DNA from 2 places in the Limosilactobacillus galli genome. Region 2 is predicted to be linked to the other one. Evidence: predicted binding sites of a transcription regulator. Region 2 holds the regulator's gene; the other holds the start of a gene.
The links. The regulator NrdR, encoded in region 2, represses ribonucleotide reductase genes. The targets are predictions, from matches to a motif close to ACACNATATATNGTGT.
Positions count from the first base shown of each region.

Region 1: the regulator NrdR is predicted to act here: its motif matches at 2,577-2,592, upstream of QOS10_RS06680 (deoxynucleoside kinase).

Region 1 covers NZ_CANCWK010000031.1:5,040-10,924, reverse strand. Annotated here, with positions in the region: gene QOS10_RS06700 (CPBP family intramembrane glutamic endopeptidase) at 1-405, opposite strand, end outside; gene QOS10_RS06695 (hypothetical protein) at 398-625, opposite strand; gene rbsR (ribose utilization transcriptional repressor RbsR) at 759-1,772, opposite strand; gene QOS10_RS06685 (hypothetical protein) at 1,836-2,444, opposite strand; gene QOS10_RS06680 (deoxynucleoside kinase) at 2,634-3,266, shown strand; gene QOS10_RS06675 (glycoside hydrolase family 73 protein) at 3,302-4,420, opposite strand; gene QOS10_RS06670 (L,D-transpeptidase family protein) at 4,533-5,885, opposite strand, start outside.
Region 2 covers NZ_CANCWK010000017.1:4,477-17,714, reverse strand. Annotated here, with positions in the region: gene QOS10_RS05030 (YoaK family protein) at 1-255, opposite strand, end outside; gene polA (DNA polymerase I) at 379-3,045, shown strand; gene mutM (DNA-formamidopyrimidine glycosylase) at 3,060-3,899, shown strand; gene coaE (dephospho-CoA kinase) at 3,896-4,498, shown strand; gene nrdR (transcriptional regulator NrdR) at 4,536-5,003, shown strand; gene QOS10_RS05005 (replication initiation and membrane attachment family protein) at 5,015-6,379, shown strand; gene dnaI (primosomal protein DnaI) at 6,385-7,323, shown strand; ribosomal protein L20 leader region at 7,369-7,502, shown strand; gene infC (translation initiation factor IF-3) at 7,546-8,058, shown strand; gene rpmI (50S ribosomal protein L35) at 8,081-8,278, shown strand; gene rplT (50S ribosomal protein L20) at 8,323-8,676, shown strand; gene QOS10_RS04980 (YqeG family HAD IIIA-type phosphatase) at 8,807-9,337, shown strand; gene yqeH (ribosome biogenesis GTPase YqeH) at 9,334-10,452, shown strand; gene yhbY (ribosome assembly RNA-binding protein YhbY) at 10,469-10,780, shown strand; gene QOS10_RS04965 (nicotinate-nucleotide adenylyltransferase) at 10,793-11,437, shown strand; gene yqeK (bis(5'-nucleosyl)-tetraphosphatase (symmetrical) YqeK) at 11,430-12,047, shown strand; gene rsfS (ribosome silencing factor) at 12,048-12,404, shown strand; gene QOS10_RS04950 (class I SAM-dependent DNA methyltransferase) at 12,404-13,144, shown strand; gene QOS10_RS04945 (nucleotidyltransferase) at 13,154-13,238, shown strand, end outside.

The sequences.
Region 1 (5,885 bases), on a different contig from region 2:
TGTACAGGCCGAGATGGCGAAAACCACAGTCGCCAATTGATTGTGGTTGAGCATCTGCGCAATCGCCTGATTATTTGCGGTCTGCGTCTGATGAAACAGCAACGCATTCAATTGCCCAAAAAAGGCCATTCCAATTACCAAGACGAAGTAGCCGAGCACTACCAGCCCGATGCGCAAGCGGCCCCCATTCGGCTGGTTATATTGCTGATAAAGGCGCCGCGCCCAGCCGATGATAAAGGCAAACATCATCAAAAAGATTGCCACTAGCAGGATGGTCAGCCAAAAATTATTTGGATGCCGGTTGGCAATTGAAATCGCTACCGGCGGCAACTGGATCAATAAAAACAGGATCAGCATGATGCCGACCCGGTAGATGAAATTAAAAATATTTGCAAGCTTACTCATTTTTTCGCTGCTCAGCTTCTTTCTCCCGTTGTTTACGCAACCGGTGGTAACTACGCTTGGCCGTCACCCGGGTCACCCACAGGTTGGCGCCGACGAAGCCCACTACCCATAACAGGTACATCAGCCAGCCGGAGATAACGTGGGTGGCCGTCAGCCAGACCAGGACTGCGAAGATAACGAAGGTTGGGAGGATAATTTTAATTAGGTATTCTACTTTCAATCATCTTACCTCTTTTTTCCACCTAGTTTACTAAAATTGAAAAGGGATCACAACCCAAACGGCTGTGATCCCTAACTTGCTTATTCAATACTGTTACCTGCTGACTCGCTCATCAGGAGGCCCCAAAGTCAGACTACCGGACCCGGGCCGTACTCTGCCGTTGCACCAGCTCCACTGGGAACCGTTGAATCTGTTCCTGCTCTTGGTCAGAATGGATCTTATTCAACAGCATCTTAGCCGCCCCGATCCCTAGGTCCATGATCGGCTGGCGGATCGTCGTCAGTTGAGGTGAAACGTACTCATCCAAGTAAATATCATCATACCCCATTATGGAGATCTGATCGGGTACCTTGGCCCCGCGTTCGCGCAGACCCCGCATCAAGCCGATAGCCATATCGTCGTTACCGGCAAAGGCCGCGGTCACCCCAGCTTTGATAACCGCCGCCGCCGCATCGTAACCGCCGCGCCGGCTGAGCGGGGCCTTGATGACGTTATGCGCCACGTCAAGCTCGATATGGTTCTTCCGCAGGCAATCCTGAAACCCGGTCAACCGCTGGGTAAAGTTCTCGCTCAGTTCATTCGGCTCCAGAATGGCAATCTTCTTATGGCCGAGGTCTGCTAGGTGCTGGGCCGCCAACTCGCCACCGCGGTAGTCGTCGGTCAGTACCCGAGTCCCCTCCTGAGCATAGTTCTGGTCAAAAAGGATGTACGGAACATCGCGCGCCCCAATGATCCGGTTGATCGTATCAGTCGTCATGGTGGCACTGGCGATGATCAGGCCGTCAATCGACCGCTCGAGCATCTGCGAAAGGTAGTTCTGCTCCAATTCAGCATTGCGGTCAGCACTGAAAATCAGCGGGATCATCCGTTCATGCTGGGCAACGTGCTGGACCCCCTCAACAAAGGTTCCGAAGAAGGGACTGCTGATGTTGGGCACCAGGACCCCGATCATGCTTGATGACTGCCGCAAGATCAAGCTCCGGGCATTAAAGTCGGGCACGTAGCCATATTCGTCCCGCAGCTTAAAAATCTTGTCCCGGGTCTTTTGGCTGAAACGCTCCCCCTTGCCATTCAGAATCTGTGACACCGTTGTTACCGAGACCCCGGCTAACCGAGCAATGTCGCGAATTGTTACTTTTTTCCCCATTTTTGGATCCCACCACTTTCGTTTATTACCATTAACTTTATATTAATTTGGGGATCGTTGCAATTAATCTTCAGGAAAAATATCCGCAAAAATCTGCTGAGCGGTGGCCATTTGGGTACCCCGGAAGCGCAGGTAATCGATCTGGGCCAGGAGCACCTGGTATTCCCACAGGGATGACAGGTCGTGTTCATTGAAGTAGTGCAGCACCAGCTGGATCCGGTCAAGCTGGGCAATTTTGCCGGTAAAGTCATCGTTGCCCTTATACTTTCTTGTCCCAATCACCACCGGCAAGTCATTAGAATAGGAATCCTGCAGGGCATTCTCCAGCAGGTTGCCGCTGGTAATCGCCGGATGTTCATCCAGAAATTTTTGCACACGCCAAACGTCAAAGTAGTGGTAACGGTGGGCCACCTTGGTTTTCTCCGAAACTGTCGTCAGATAGTCAGTCTGTTTGAGCACCGCTTGAATACTACTGATCCGGATCACAATCAGGCCGTTGATCTTGCCATCCCAATCAATGCTGATTAGCAGGCAAAACAGCTGGTCCATCCCGACCACGAAGCCAACATTAAAGTAATCATCCCCCGGCAGGTTATGAACCTCCACCAGGTATCCCTGCTGCTTGGCCAAGGCCAACCGTTCGCGGACCGTGTTTTCTGCCATTTTTGTCATTTTTCTTCACCTTACTATTTAATATTTTATTTTCGACCGGGTGTTAATCCCCCAGCGGCCGGACTTTTGCAATTATTAAACGATCAATAAATCATCCTTCCTACTAAATCTAGCAAAATTTACCATAGGAATCCACAACATTTTGTAGTAAGATGGTTTTTGTGTTATTAAAAGTAAAGAGGGGCCATCATGGTGATTATTACAGCAGGAATGATTGGTGTCGGCAAGACTACACTTACGGGAAAGATTGCCGAACACTTAAACACTAAAGCATTTTTCGAACCAGTCGGTGAAAATCCCGTTTTGCCACTGTACTACAAAGATCCGAAGCAATACGGTTTCCTGCTTCAGATCTACTTTCTAAACAAGCGGTTCTCGATGATCAAGCAGGCACTGTCTGATGACAATAACGTCCTCGACCGTTCTATCTACGAGGATGCCCTGTTTACGCGGGAGAACAATGCGGAAGGTAACATCACTGATACCGAGCTCGAGGTATACCTTAACCTTCTCGATAACATGATGAAGGACTTGCAACAGCTGCCAAAGAAGGCACCGGACCTCATGGTTTACTCCGAGACCGATTTTGAAACGATCCTCTACCGGATCAAGAAGCGGGGCCGGGACTACGAGCAGATCGACAACAACCCAGAACTGAAGGACTACTACTACAAGATGTGGAGTGCCTACAAGCAATGGTACAAGGATTACGATGCTAGTCCAAAGATGAAGATCGACCTGGAAACCTATGATTTGGAAGACCCGAAGAACGTCGAAACCGTTCTGGGAATGATCGACGAACGACTGGCTTCCATTCGTTAATATATTAAAAGGCTGAGAATAATTCTCGGCCTTTTTTATTTAAAAAATATTCGTCGTCCCAGCTCAATCAGGCCAGCTGAACCCGCCCCGCTAGCAATCGAGATAATTGTTGGGAAATGATGATGACCCGCTTTCCTATGTGCGGGCTTGGGATGCCGCATACTTTTCGGCACCTGGCTTTCGGTCACCTTAACCTTAACTGGTGACTGGTGCCCGCTCTCTGATTGACGGGGCTGATGATCATACCGGGTTAACTGGTAACCTTCAATTAGCTGGTTCAATTTTTGCTCATACTGGGGATCAGTTGCGTACCGCCCCTGCAAAGCATGGGTAGCCTGGCGGTAGGTTGGCGCATTCTGCCGATGGACGCCGCGGTAGAGCGGTGCCTGAAGAGTTTGCGCATAGTCCTGCAGGGCCTCGTAATCGTTTTGATAGCGGCGAAAATTATCGACAATCATGAGGTGCCGGCCATCCTGGTACTCTCCGGTCACCTGACTGGTAGTCTGACCCGCAAAGTAGCCCTTCACGCCAAAAAGATTGTGAAATGGGGCCCGTCCCAAGCGGCTGTTTCCCCAGTCGCTTTCCAAGGCGGCCTGAGCAATGATCACCGAAGGATAGAGATCATATTCGGCCCCGACCTGTTGCGCAACGGTCGCCAGCCGATTAATAAAGAGGCGCTGGCTGTTCGTCGGCTTTTGAACCGCGTAGGAGCCCTGGTCAGCCGGCAAATCCGTTGTCGGCGGCAGTGACTGTCCTGGATCAAACGACGACACAGCGGGCACTGGCGACTGAGTTGGGGGCACCACCGGGCTGGCAGCAGCGATCAGTTGCTGACCCCGCTCCCAGCCGCGTTGGTAGGCAACTTCCACCAGATTACTCCCTCCTGGCGCCCGTCGATAACCCTGCTCAGCATCAGCCACCCCTTGTCTGAATACCTGCTCATAGGTCGTGCTGAGCTGGTGAAAGGCCGCCAGAAACTCATCAGCGTAGGCCGGGCCGCGTTCCTGGATCTCCTGCTCATCAGCCGGCACCTGGTCAACAATCACATGTTCAGCTTCCTGACGGGGATTGTCCAGCGTGCTGGCGATCCCCGTCACCCCTGTATTGGCAATGGTCAGTGCCGCAACCGTCCCAATTATAAATGGCTTCTTCATCGTTAATCTCCCCCTTTTTTCGTCCTCTAATAACTAATTACGGGAAATCAATGAAGCCACGTCTTTTTGCGCCAACAAAAAAGCCCCAGATTGCTCTGGGACTCATATCTAGCTAGTAAACAATTACCGGCTCATTGACCTGAAGATCGTGGTAGGCGGTGCCGGCATCACTCGGGTGCATATTGGCGCAACCATGCGAACCGCCGGTGGCAACGTTCCCGCCGCTCAGGTAAGCCGTCTTTGACCAATTCTTCCGCCAGCTGGCGTCATGGAAGCCACAGCCGCTGTCGGTGAACTGGGACCAGTACTGAACCTTGCTGGCGTAATTTGAGCCATCGCTGTTCTTACCGCGCAGCACAGATGGTGACTGCTGGTACATGATGTACCAAACTCCCTTTGGCGTTTCCTGCTCGGGGTTGTTGGCCCCCGTTACGACATCGGCATCGAAGACACACTTGCCGTCACGGTAGAACCAAGCGTGCTGATCCGAGATGGAAAGCTCGGCGTAGGTGTCGCCCAGGCCATCATTGCTGGTGACCCCATAACCGGTACCGCGGGTATTATAGCCAATTCCATAGATATCGTGTGCAGCACTAACCTCTTTCTTACCATCAGCAAGCGCCTGGGCAAGAGTCTGGCCCGCTTTTTCGGGACTGATCTTCCAGCCGTAGCTCCCCTTGCGATTGGTGGTAATAACGTTGCCGGCGTGGGTCTTGAACTTGAAGGCCCGGCCCAGCGTCGCTTGAGAACGATTGATCTGCTTGATCTTGCCGTTCACCGCAGCAGTGTCGAACTGGTACTTGCCATTCTGGTAGGTTGCCTTGGAAATCACGTCAGCACTGGTAAAGTGATATTCCTTATTCTCAACTTTGTACTGAACGCTTCGTCCGGTCAGCTTTTGCAGCTGCTTCTTTTCGTTCTGCACCGTGGCGCTCTTAGTTGATAGCGGCTGCGAACGGTGAGCTGTCAGCCGCACCGTTCCATTGGCCGCCCGCTGCTTGAACTGCCGCAACAGGTCCGCCTGGTCATACTGGTTACCAGCCTTGCCGGCTACCAGCTTCACTTGGCCGTGTTCAAGGACGGCATAGGCATCAACCTGGGCCCGCTTTCCCCGATTCATCTGCTGGGTACGGTTAACAACTGCTTGGCGCTTAGCTGCGGACTGCGGATCGTTCTTGATCTGATCGGTCCATACCAGCAGATTTTGCTGCTTGCCAGAAGGGAAGAAGGTCACTTGCTTTTTAAGGGCCCGTTCAAACGCGCCGCGATCCCGGCTGCTGATTCCGGAAGACGTGGCATTGCCGCGGTATATCAGCTGCCCATTCAGGTAGACCTTATTGGCCCGCTTGGTGTTCTTTACCTTGCCATATGCCTGCTGGGCGTTCATACCGCCAACCGGCACCCCGTTAATCGTCACGTTGCGATTAAAGTGGGTGTGCTGGTGCCAGGACATCCCGCCCAGGAT
Region 2 (13,238 bases):
GTGAGCGTGGAAGATGCTGACAATGGCCAGGCCGACAATGTAGGCGATCAGGGAGGCCAGCCGGTCAAACACGCCGAAGAAATTATGGCTGGCCAGGGCGGCACTTAAAAAGACGATGTTCCCAGTCTGAGCAGCTGCCAGGGTATGGTTGAACTGAATATAAGTGAAGGCATCGGTGAAGCCGCCGCAAAAGGTTAGCGCAATGGCGAAGAAGCGGGCCTCGGCCAGGTGGCGTTGGTCGAATATGTTATGCATAATGAATCATCTCTTAAACAGTAGTCAGTCTCCATTATATTCCCGGAAAGACCGATCAGGAAGGTAACCTCAGCTGCTAATCTTTGGTACAATTGTTTTTAGAAACAGAAGGGCGGGAATTAAATGACAAAGCAATTACTATTGATTGATGGTAACAGTATCGTTTTCCGGGCATTTTTTGCCATGCATAGTCAGATTGACAAGTTTACCAATAAGGATGGCCTGCACACGGCGGCCATCTACGGCTTCAAACTAATGCTGGACCATGTACTGGCCAACTTCCACCCGGATGCGGCTCTGGTGGCCTTTGATGCGGGCAAGGTGACTTTCCGGACCAAGATGTACAGTGATTATAAGGGTGGCCGGAACAAGACCCCTGAAGAGCTGACCGAGCAGCTTCCTTACGTGCGCCAGCTGGTCAAGGCTTCCGGCTTGCACAGCTATGAGCTGGCCAACTATGAGGCCGACGACATCATCGGTACCCTGGCCAAGGAGGCTGATGATGCTGGTTACGAGACCCTGATCGTGACGGGGGACCGGGACCTGACCCAGCTAGCCAGCGATCACACTACGGTGGCGGTAACTCATAAGGGAGTTACGGAAACCGAGCATTACACCCCGGCCCACGTCGAAGAGAAGCTGGGAATCACCCCCCGGCAGATTATTGACATGAAGGCGCTGATGGGGGACAGCTCGGATAACTACCCGGGCGTTACCAAGATCGGCGAGAAGACGGCCCTGCGGCTGGTCAAACAGTTTGGCTCGGTTGAGGGCATTTATGACCATATTGACGACCTCAAAAAGAGCAAGATGAAGGAACACCTGGTGGAAGAGGAGAAGATCGCCCGCGAGTGCAAGACGCTGGCAACGATCCTGCAAGACGCCCCGATCAAGGTCGGCTTGAAAGACATCACCTACCAGGGCGAGCAGACTGAAGAACTGGTTGACTTCTACCAGCAGATGGACTTCAAGTCCTTCCTGGCGAAGATGAACGTCTCCCCGGAGGATAGTGATGAACCGGCAGTGGCGCCGATTACGTATGAAGAATTAACTGCTGGCCGGCTTGCTGACCAGGTAGCTAAACTGCAGGGCTCAGTCAGCTTCTACCTTGAGATGCCCGAGGCCAACTACCACCTGTCGCCGTTTGCCGGCTTCGTGATCGGGGATGGTCAGCACTGGCTGGTCAGCCGCGATGTCGAATTACTGAAGCAAGAACCACTGAAGAAACTTCTGGAAGACCCGGCGGTAGAGAAGAACGTCTTCAACGCCAAGAGGCAGATTGTGGGTCTCCACCGGCTGGGGATCGACCTGGCTGGAGTCGACTTTGACCTTCTGCTGGCTTCATATTTGCTGAACACCAACGATAACAGCAATGACCTGGGTAAGGTTGCCGGCGAGCACGACTACCATAACGTCCAGACAGATGAAGAGGTTTACGGCAAGGGTGTCAAGCGGGCAGTTCCAGAAGATGATGACGTCTTCTTTACCCACCTTGCCAACAAGGCACGGGCAATTATGGAGCTGCGCCAGCCCCTCTACGACCAGCTCAAGGAGAACCAGCAGATGCCGCTCTACACTGACATCGAGCTGCCGCTGACCCGGGTCCTGGCCAAGATGGAGATGACCGGGGTCCGCGTGGATGCCCAGACACTGAAGAACATGGGCAGCAAGCTTCAAGAACGGCTGGCCGAGATTGAGAGTGAGATCTATTCACAGGCCGGCGAGGAGTTCAACATCAACTCCACCAAGCAGCTCGGCCATATCCTCTTTGAGAAGCTGAAGCTGCCGGTCATCAAGAAGACCAAGACCGGCTACTCTACGGCGGTCGATGTCCTAGAGAAACTGGCGGACCGGTCACCGATCGTTGCTGAGATTCTGGAATACCGGCAGATCGCTAAGCTGCAATCAACTTACATCTTGGGTCTTCTGAAAGTGATCCACTCCAGTGACCAGAAGATTCACACCCGGTACCTGCAGACCTTGACGCAGACTGGGCGCCTGTCTTCGGTTGATCCTAACCTGCAGAACATCCCGGTTCGGCTGCCCGAGGGCCGGCAGATTCGGCGGGCATTTGTGCCGAGTCACGATGGCTGGCAGATCTTCTCCTCCGACTATTCACAAGTTGAATTGCGGGTGCTGGCCCACATCACGGGTGATAAGAACCTCCAGGAGGACTTCAAAAACGGCGAAGATATTCACGCCAGCACGGCCCGGCGGATCTTCCATCTGCCGGCCGACGCCCCGATTGATCGGAACATGCGGCGGCGGGCCAAGGCGGTCAACTTCGGGATCGTCTACGGAATCAGTGACTACGGTCTGGCCCAGCGGATTCACGTCAGTCGGGCGCAGGCGCATGAATTTATCCAGAACTACTTCCATGAGTTCCCAGGGGTGGAAAAGTACATCCGCGACACCATTGCCTACGCCAAGGAACATGGCTACGTGGAGACCATCACCCACCGGCGCCGCTACCTGCCGGATATCAACGCCAAGAGCTTCAGCCGGCGGTCGTTTGCGGAACGGACTGCGATGAACACCCCAATCCAGGGGAGTGCCGCTGATATCATCAAGATTGCTATGATCCGGATGCAGCGGGAATTGGAGGACCGTCACCTCCAGGCCAAGATGCTTCTTCAGATCCATGACGAACTGGTCTTTGAGGCGCCGAAGGAAGAAATCCCGGTATTGCAAAAGCTGGTTCCCCAAGTGATGGACTCAGCGGTTAAGCTGGACGTTCCACTGAAGGTGGACAGCAAGTTTGGCGATACCTGGTACGATCTTAAAAAGTAAGGAAGTCATTAAAGTTGCCAGAATTACCAGAAGTTGAAACCGTCCGGCGGGGTCTATTGAAGATTGCCAAGGGACGCAGGATTAACACAATTGATGTTTACTATGGCAAGACGATTACCAACGATGTTGAGGAGTTCCGTCAGGCCCTGATCGGTCAGACGATTGAGGATATTGACCGGCGCGGCAAGTACCTTCTCTTTCGGTTCAGCAACAACCTGACGATGGTTTCGCACTTGCGGATGGAGGGCCAGTACTTCAGCCAGCCCATCGGCGGACCGATTGACAAGCATACCCACGTTGTCTTCCAATTTACGGACGGGACGGAGCTCTGCTACCACGATACCCGGAAGTTTGGCCGGATGACCCTGGTTCGAACCGGGGATGAGATGCAGGTTGGCGGTCTCAAGACGATTGGTCCGGAACCGACCCCGGAGACCTTTAAGCTGGATTTCTTTAGGGACGAACTCAAGAAGAGCCGGGGGAAGATCAAGCCTTTCCTCCTCAACCAGCGGCACGTGGCGGGACTTGGCAACATCTATGCCGATGAGGTCCTGTGGATGAGCCGGATCAACCCGGAGCAACCAGCCAACTCGCTGACTGACCAGCAGATCAAGAACCTTCATGCCAACATCATCAAGGAACTAGCCCAGGCCATCAAGTACAAGGGGACCACGGTTCATACCTTTGCCAATGCCTTCGGTGACGCCGGGGGCTTCCAGGAACGGCTCAACGCCTACGGACATGGCGGGGATAGGTGCCCGCGTTGTGGAACCAAGATGGTTAAGATCAAGGTTGCTCAGCGCGGAACCACCTATTGTCCGCACTGCCAGCCGCTGCGGGAGGACCTGCCATGACGAAGATAATCGGTCTGACCGGCGGAATCGCCAGCGGCAAGTCCACCGTCAGTAACTTGTTGCGACAGGCGGGGATCCCGATTGTCGATGCCGACCAGGTTACCCGTCAGGTGCAGCGGCCCGGCTCTTCGGCCTTGGATAAGCTGGCGGCCGCGTTTGGCAACCAAGTCATCCAGCCGGATGGAAGTCTCGACCGTGCTCAGCTGGGCCGCCGGGTTTTCGCCGACACGGCGGCACGACAAGAGCTCAACCAGATCATGCAGCCCCTGATTTGGGATGCGATCTGGCAGGCAGTGGAAACTTTCAAGAAGCAGGGGGTGCCCAACGTTATTCTGGATGTGCCTCTCTTATATGAGCAGCACTACGATGAGGACTGTGACTTAGTGGTAGTGGTGACGGTCAGTCCAGAGCCCGAGCTGAGACGGCTGATGGCGCGTAACCACTATTCGGTAGCGGAAGCCCGGGCTCGGATTGCTGCCCAGATGCCGTTGAAGGAGAAGGCGGCGCGGGCCGACGTGGTGATTAACAACGACGGCAGCCCGGCACAAACCCGGCAGCAGGTGGCACAATTGGTTGAACACCTGCAGAGCACGCGGTAAAATAAAGTACTACCTATGTTAAAAGGAGGGGAACGCTTTGCGATGCCCACATTGTCATAAGAATGGTTCGCGGGTGGTCGACAGCCGCCCCAGCGAAGACAGTACCTTCATTCGGCGCCGGCGTGAATGCGTCCACTGCGGTTTTCGCTTCACCACTTTTGAACGCTACGAGGAGACGCCGCTGCTCGTCATCAAAAAGGACGGTACCCGTCAAGAGTTCAGCCGGCAAAAGATCCTCAATGGGATTGTCCGGTCGGCGGAGAAACGGCCGGTGAGCATGGAGCGCTTGACCAAGCTGACGGATAAGGTGGAGAAGCAGGTGCGCGGTCTCGGCGAAAATGAGGTTTCTAGCCAAATCATCGGCAAGTTTGTGATGAATGAACTGAAGAACGTCGACGAGATTGCCTACATCCGCTTTGCCAGTGTCTACCGGCAATTTAAGGACGTGGATGCCTTCATGAGTGAGCTTGAGACGATGGTCAAGGATGAGCATAAAAAGAAGTAGGGGGTTAGATCGTGACAACGCGGCCAAACTTTGATCCACAGGCGGGGTACCTGGTTACCGCCGCGGCCGACTTTATCAACTTTAACGATCAAGTCTTTACTGATTATTACCAGCCGGTTTTAGGACCGGTGGCCTTCAGCCTCTTCTATGCGCTGCGCAGCCAGCTGCTTGATCACCCGACCCTAGCCGATCGTCGGCTGCAGTCAGCTCTGCTGGTGCAGGTGAATGCTGGCCAGAGCCAGGTGAGCGAGGGCCTGCGCCGCCTGGAGGGGATGGGCATCGTTCAGACGTATTTTCAGCACGACGCTCAGGGGGACCTGTACGTCTATGAGCTTCAGGCGACCCTTTCCCCGGAGCGCTTTATTAATGACAACCTGCTGAGTGTGCTTCTATTAGAGGCAATCGGTGAACAGGTTTTTTCCCGCTTGGCTAAAGGCGCTCATCGCTATCAGCTGGTTGCCGACCGCACACAGCTGAAAAACGTCAGCCACCGCTTCTTGGATGCCTATCAAATCGATCAGCACGAATTGGTTCACGTTCCTGAAGTCATTAAACAGGCCCAAACGACTGCTGCGGTAACAGAAAAGCATTCGCTGGTGGCGGACAGCAGTGACTTCGATTGGGCCACACTGCTGACCCTCCTCAAGAGCCAGCCGGTGGTCAAGGAAGACCTCGCTGATCATCGTGAGTTAATTGAAGTGGAACACCAGCTGTATGGGATTGATGAACCGACTATGGCCCGTCTGATCAGGGGAGCACTTGACCTAGCCACCAATCATTTTGACGCGCGGAAATTTAAGCGGCAGGTGGCGGCCCAGTATAAGCAGCCAGCGTCTGTGCCGGAATCCGCCAATCCCAAGCAAAAAGAGGTCGTTGACGATAAGCAATTAACTGCCAAGGACCGCCAATTGTTGAAGAGCACTAACAACTACGCGCCAGTGGCCTTTCTCCAGGCCCTCAAGGAGCAGACGGGCGGTTATGTAACCGCCGGGGAACGCAACGTCTTGACTCGGCTGGTCCAGGATGGCAAGCTTCCATCGTCGGTCATCAACGTCCTCGTCTGGTACGTCATTGCAGATCTGGGCAACGCTACGCTGAAGGGCAACTTTGTCGATGCCATTGCCAACGACTGGCTGCGGGCTGGTGTTCATGATGGTGCTGGAGCGTTACTTCAGCTCAAGAAGTTTAACCAAGAAAAACAGCAGCCGGGGACGACAAAACGGTTCAGCACTAAGCGCAACCGCCAGCGGATGGAAATTCGCGAAACAATGCCTGACTGGAGCAAACAGGATCAGGTAACCCGGACCAAAAAGGCTTCGGCAGCGGCTCTCGCCAAGGCCCGGGCCCGGCAGCGCAGCAATCGTAAGGGAAGGTGATTGGTTTGGAACCACTAAATAAGACAATTCAAAAGATGATGCAGGGGCGCAACGTTGCGGCCAGCATGGATCAGGTGATGAAGCAGGTCTACCAGGATCCCGAAGTGCGCGCTTTCCTGACCAGCAACCGTGACCGCCTTACGAAAGAGAATATTCGGCGGGGCCGTTCGAAGCTGTACGAGTTTTATCATGAAAAGCAGCTGATCAAGGCGGGCAAGGCCACTGTGGCTCCCGGCTACTCCCCGCAGCTGCAGCTGGTGGCCGGCCAGATTGATGTGACCTACGTACCGACCCAGCAGCTGATTGAACGCCGGCAGCAGGAACACTTGCGCCACCTGGTCAACTCGATCAACATGCCGAAGTTTATCCGCCGGGCCACGATGGATGACTATTACCTCGATGACCAGAACGGGACGGCCGGCCGGGTGATGGCTTACAATGCCGCTAACGACTTCATCGACCACTATCAGGCTGACCACTTCCGGCCGGGCCTGTACCTGACGGGGAGCTTCGGCGTCGGCAAGACCTACCTGCTGGCGGCAACCGCCAATGAACTGGCTAAGCACGATGTGGCCACCACGCTGGTCCACTTCCCGAGTTTTGCCGTCGAGATGAAGAACTCGATCCGCAACAACGAGGCCGGCGCAAAAATCGACGCGGTTAAGAAGGTCCCGGTATTGATGCTCGATGACATCGGTGCGGATGCCATGTCGACCTGGGTGCGGGATGACGTTCTTGGGGTGATCCTGGAGTACCGGATGCAAGAGGAGCTGCCGACCTTCTTCAGTTCCAATTTCTCGATGGACCAGCTCGAAAAGCAGCACCTTGCAATCAATAACCAGGGGGTTGTGGAGCCGGTCAAGGCCGCCCGGATCATGGAGCGGATCAAGTTCCTCTCCAGAGAGATCGAAATGAATGGTGAAAATCTCCGAAAAAAGGGATAAGTGCTTGACATTTGTCGGTTAATTTTGTAGTCTAGTAAACGTTGAAAGAAAAAGCAGAAGCACCCGCTTCTCGCCTGGGCGATAAGGATCGTCGGGCTGACGAGATGAAATTGAGCAGACGAACGAGGTCTGTTCCTATTTAGCGGGGTGCATCTGGTACCCCGCTTTTTTTGCTTGATCTTTCGCTAATAAAATTGGAGGTGCGTTGCCATAGCACAAGATATGATTGTCAATAACGGTATTCGTGCACGGGAAGTGCGGCTGATTGATCAAAACGGTGAACAGCTTGGGATCAAGTCAAAGCGTGAAGCACTTCAATTGGCAGAAGATGCCAACCTTGATTTGGTGTTAGTTGCACCAAAGGCACGGCCAGCTGTTGCCCGCATTATGGATTACGGTAAGTACCGTTTCGAGATGCAAAAGAAAGAGCGTGAAGCTCGTAAGAAACAAAAGACAGTAACCGTTAAGGAAATTCGTTTGAGCCCATCAATCGACACGAACGACTTCAATGTTAAGTTGAAGCGGGTTCGCAAATTCATCGAAAAGGGTGACAAGGTTCGGGTTTCGTTACGTTTCCGTGGCCGTGCAATCACGCACAAGGATATCGGTCGTGACATGATTGAACGGATGGCTGAAGAAACTTCAGACATTGCTACTGTTGTCCAACGTCCAAAGATGGAGGGACGGAGCATCTTCCTGACGCTCGCCCCAGCTGCTGATAAAGCGAAAAATTAATTTAAGAAGGTAGGAATAAGTTATGCCAAAGATGAAGACTAACCGCGCTGCTGCAAAGCGTTTCAAGCGTACTGCTAATGGTGGATTCAAGAGTGGTAACTCATTTACCAGTCACCGTTTCCACGGTAAGACCAAGAAGCAACGTCGTCAATTACGTGGCTTGAGCATGATGGACAAGTCCAACGTAAAGCGTTACAAGAAGTTACTGCCATTCAAGTAAACTTCAATCATTCAAATAATACATATACGTAGGAGGATTTCAACATGCGAGTTAAAGGTGGAACTGTTACGCGCGCACGTCGTAAGCGCATTATGAAGTTGGCAAAGGGTTACCGTGGTTCAAAGCACCGTCTTTTCAAGACTGCTAAGGACCAAGTAATGAAGAGTTACGTTTACGCTTTCCGTGATCGGAAGGTCAACAAGCGTAAGTTCCGTGAACTCTGGATTGCCCGGATCAACGCTGCTGCGCGGATCAACAACATTAGCTACAGCAAGCTGATGCACGGTCTGAAGCTGGCTAACATTGACATCAACCGGAAGATGTTAGCTGACTTGGCTGTCAACGACCCAAAGGCATTCACTGCCATCGTTGAAGAAGCCAAGAAGGCCCTCAACTAAGACTTAAATTGAGCCACCCATCCCTTTATACCGATGGGTGGCTTTTTTAATCGAATGGGTTGTCAGATCAATTGAAACCCGTCTGAACAATCGTTATAATTAATCTAATACTGCATTACGAGGTGCAATCTTGTTAGAAAAATTTAAGCCGACCTGGATGGTGAAGAATATCTACCAGGTCTCACCACAAGAATTACGTGCTAAGGGCATTCGCGCCGTGTTCAGCGACCTGGATAATACCCTGATTGCCTGGAATAACCCTGATGGGACTCCCGAATTGCGGCGGTGGATAGACGAGCTTCATGCGGCTGGGATCCCGCTGATCGTGATCTCAAATAACAGTAAGCAACGGGTCGCCAAGGCAACGGCCAGTTTAGACCTGCCCTTTATTTCCCGGGCCCTGAAGCCCCTGAGCTTTGGGATTACCCGGGCCCGGCGAAAACTGGGCCTGAAAAAGCATGAGGTAGTAATGGTCGGTGACCAATTGATGACTGACGTGGCGGCGGCCAACCAGGCGGGGGTCTATAGTATCCTGGTTAAGCCGCTGATCGACACCGACAAGTGGGTTACCTGGCCGAACCGCTTCATGGATAACCTAGTTGAAGAGAAATTAGCGAAGAAGTATCCAAAATTGAAATGGCAGGAGGGATTGACTAAATGAGCGAACAAGACGAAGAACTGCGGTGCATCGGGTGCGGGGCGGTCATCCAATCGACGGACCCAGATGCCCCCGGCTACACGCCTAAGTCGGCGGTTGAAAAGGGGCTGGCGAACAACGAACTGTACTGCCAGCGCTGCTTCCGCCTGCGGCACTACAACGAAATTGCACCGGTCTCGCTTTCCGATGATGACTTTTTGAAGTTGCTGAGCCAGATCGGCCAGGCCAAGGCCCTGATCGTCTATGTCGTCGATATCTTTGATTTCAACGGCAGCCTGATTCCGGGCCTCCACCGTTTTGTCGGTGACAATCCGGTCCTGCTGGTCGGCAATAAGGAAGACCTCCTGCCGCATTCACTGCGCCGGTCCAAACTGCGGGATTGGATTCGTCAGCAGGCCAACATTGCGGGGCTGCGACCAATCGATACGGTGCTGGTTTCTGCTAAGAAGAACCACCAGATCGACGAGCTCCTGGACACGATCGAAAAGTACCGGGGGGACCGAGATGTCTACGTGGTTGGGGTTACCAATGTCGGCAAGTCGACCCTGATCAACCAGATCATCAAGCTGCGGACCGGGGTTAAGGACTTGATCACGACCTCCCGCTTTCCGGGAACGACCCTGGATGAGATTGAGATTCCATTGGATGACGGTCACCGGCTGGTCGATACACCGGGGATCATCCATCCCCACCAGATGGCCCATGTGCTGTCACCAAAGGCCCTGAAGCTGGTGGCCCCGCAGAAAGAAATCAAGCCGCGGACCTACCAGTTAAATCCCGACCAGACCCTCTTTTTGGGCGGGATCGCCCGTTTCGATTACCTGAAGGGGGACCGGGCCGGTCTGGTGGCCTACTTTGACAACAACCTGACGATCCACCGGACCAAATTGGCGAATGCGGATCGCTTCTACGAGAAACATGTTGGGGAACTGCTGACACCGCCAACCAAGGACGAGTTGGATAGCTTCCCGCCACTGGAGCGTGAGGAATTTCGGGTTCACGAGAAGAGCGACATTGTCTTTGAAGGCCTGGGCTGGATTACCGTTCCGGCGGGAACAACCGTTGCGGCCTGGGTTCCCAAAGGCGTGGCGGCATTGATCCGCCGCGCGATGATTTAACGAAGTGAGGTTTAACATGCAATTACGAGGAAAACAAAAACGTTTTTTACGGGCGCAGGCCAACCACCTGCAACCGATCTTTGCCGTTGGTAAGGAAGGCCTGACCAAGCAATGGCTGGCTCAACTGGATGGGGCCCTCGACCGGCGGGAGCTGATCAAGGTCAACATTCTGCAAAATGCTGACGTCACCACGGCAGAGCTGAAGGATTTCATTGAGCAGCACACCGACATTCAGGTGGTGCAATCAATTGGCCGGGTCTTGGTCCTGTTTAAGGTATCGGCTAACAAGGACCTGCGAGAGTTATCCGACCGGGTCGCACGGATTTAAGGGAGTGTAATTATGCAGCGTTGTCGAGTATTTGCCAATCCGCGACCGCGGGTGCAACCGGAGACAGTTTCGGCCGGGCGCCGGCACCGGGTCGGCATCTATGGCGGGACCTTTAACCCGATCCACAATGCGCATCTCCTGGTGGCCGACCAGGTGGGGCAATCCCTGTCGCTGGAAAAGGTGAAGTTCATGCCGGATGCTACGCCGCCGCATGTCGACAAGAAGACGGCCATCGATGCTGAGTTGCGGCTGGCAATGATCAAACTGGCGATCAAGAACAATCCCCTGTTTGGCATCGAGGAGAGCGAACTGCGCCGGGGCGGAGTCAGCTATACCTATGACACGATGAAGAAGATGATTGAGCAGCACCCGACGACGGATTACTACTTCATCATCGGCGGCGACATGGTGGACTACCTTCCTAAGTGGCACCGCATTGATGAGCTGGTTCGCCTGCCGCGTTTTCACTTTGTGGGGGTTCGGCGGCCAGGAGCTAAGAACGAGGCGGCCTACCCGGTGATCTGGGTGGATGTGCCGCTGGTCAGCTTTAGTTCGACGGATATCAGGCGGCGGGTTGAACAGGGCCTGCCGATCAGGTACATGGTTCCCGACGCCGTGGCCGCATTTATAAAGGAGCATCACTTGTATCATGAATGAAGAAACAATTGAGTATACGCATCACTATATTCCACTGACCCATGACCAGCTAGTTGACCGGCTGCAGGCCGCCTTGAAGCCCAAGCGCTTCCACCATGTCCTGCGGGTTGAACAGACGGCCATGGAACTGGCCAGGCAGAACGGAGTCGATGTCGAAAAGGCCAGCATTGCGGGACTCTGCCATGATTATGCCAAGCAGCGGCCTGACCAAGACTTCATTGATGAGATTCATAAGAAGGGGCTCGATTCGGACCTGTTAAACTACGGTAATGCCACCTGGCACGGTATCGTGGGGGCGGAGCTGATCAAGGACGAGCTCGGCATCTGGGATGAGGACATCCTGAATGCGGTTCGCCACCACACCACGGGGGCAGCCAAGATGACGAAGCTGGAACAGGTGGTCTACATGGCCGACTACATCGAACCAGCCCGTGACTTTGAGGGCGTCGACCAGGCCCGCCAGCTGACGGCCCAAGATCTTGGCGCCGGGGTGGCCTACCAGACCAAGCACACCTTAAATTATTTGATTGAAAACAACAAACCGGTGTACCCGAAGACAATTGAAACCTACAATGCCTGGGTACCGGCTTACGAAGGGAAGATTAACTAGATGGAAAGCAAACAATTATTAGAGATGGTTGTTAGGGCCGCTGATGGTCGGCGGGCCGAAGACATTGTTGCACTGAAGGTTGATGAGATCAGCCCGATGGCGGACTACTTCGTCATCATGACCGGCGGATCCGACCGGCAGGTTCAGGCAATCGCCAACGCCATCATTGAAAAAGCCCATGAGAACCAAGTTAACATTGGCAGCGTTGAAGGTAAAAACCATGCCAAGTGGGTTCTGATTGACCTCGGTGACGTGGTTGTTCACGTCTTCCGGGAAGAGACCCGGAGCTTCTACAACCTGGAGAAACTGTGGTCCGATGCGCCGCTGGTTAACGTGGATGAATGGGTTAAGGACTGATGATCTACCATACCTTTGCCCAACTCTACGACCAGCTCTTTGACGATGAGCTGTACCAAAAGTGGGCAGCCTACACCATGGCCAATGGCGGCCAGGATGCTCAGCAGATTTTGGACCTCGCCGGGGGTGCCGGGCGGCTGGCCGTCCTGCTCGCTAAACAGGACCGTGCAGTGACGGTGGCGGACTTTTCGGCCGACATGTTGAGCCTGGCTAGTCAGCACGCTGCTAATGCGGAGGTGCCGCTGATCCTGGTGGAGGCCGATATGCGCGACCTGACCGCCCTGCCCCAGTACGACCTGGTAACCTGCTTTGCGGACTCCCTCTGTTATCTGGGGAACCTTGATGATGTTGAAACGACCCTCCGACAGGTGTTTACCCACCTCAATGTCGGTGGCCGCTTTCTTTTTGACATGATCACCCCTTACCAAACGGATGTCGTCTACCCGGGCTACATGTATAACTATGAGGATGATGACCACCAGCGGGCCTTCCTCTGGCGCAGCTACCAAGACGACGATGTTGAACACGGGGTGATCCATGACCTGGCCTTCTTTAACCGGCTGGCGGATGGTCAGTATGAGCGAATCGGGGAGACCCACTTTGAACGCAGCTATCCCTTGGAAACCATCACGAAGGCCCTCAAGCGCAGCGGTTTTTCTGATGTCGTGGTGCGGGCGGACTTTGGTGCGGCGGCCCCTGATGAGCAGACCACCCGTTGGTTCTTCAGTTGTCGAAAGTAGGTGACGAGGATGCAGGCAGTTGGTATGGTGGTTGAGTACAATCCGTTTCATAATGGGCACCATTACTTCCTTCGTCAGGCGATGAAACAAACCG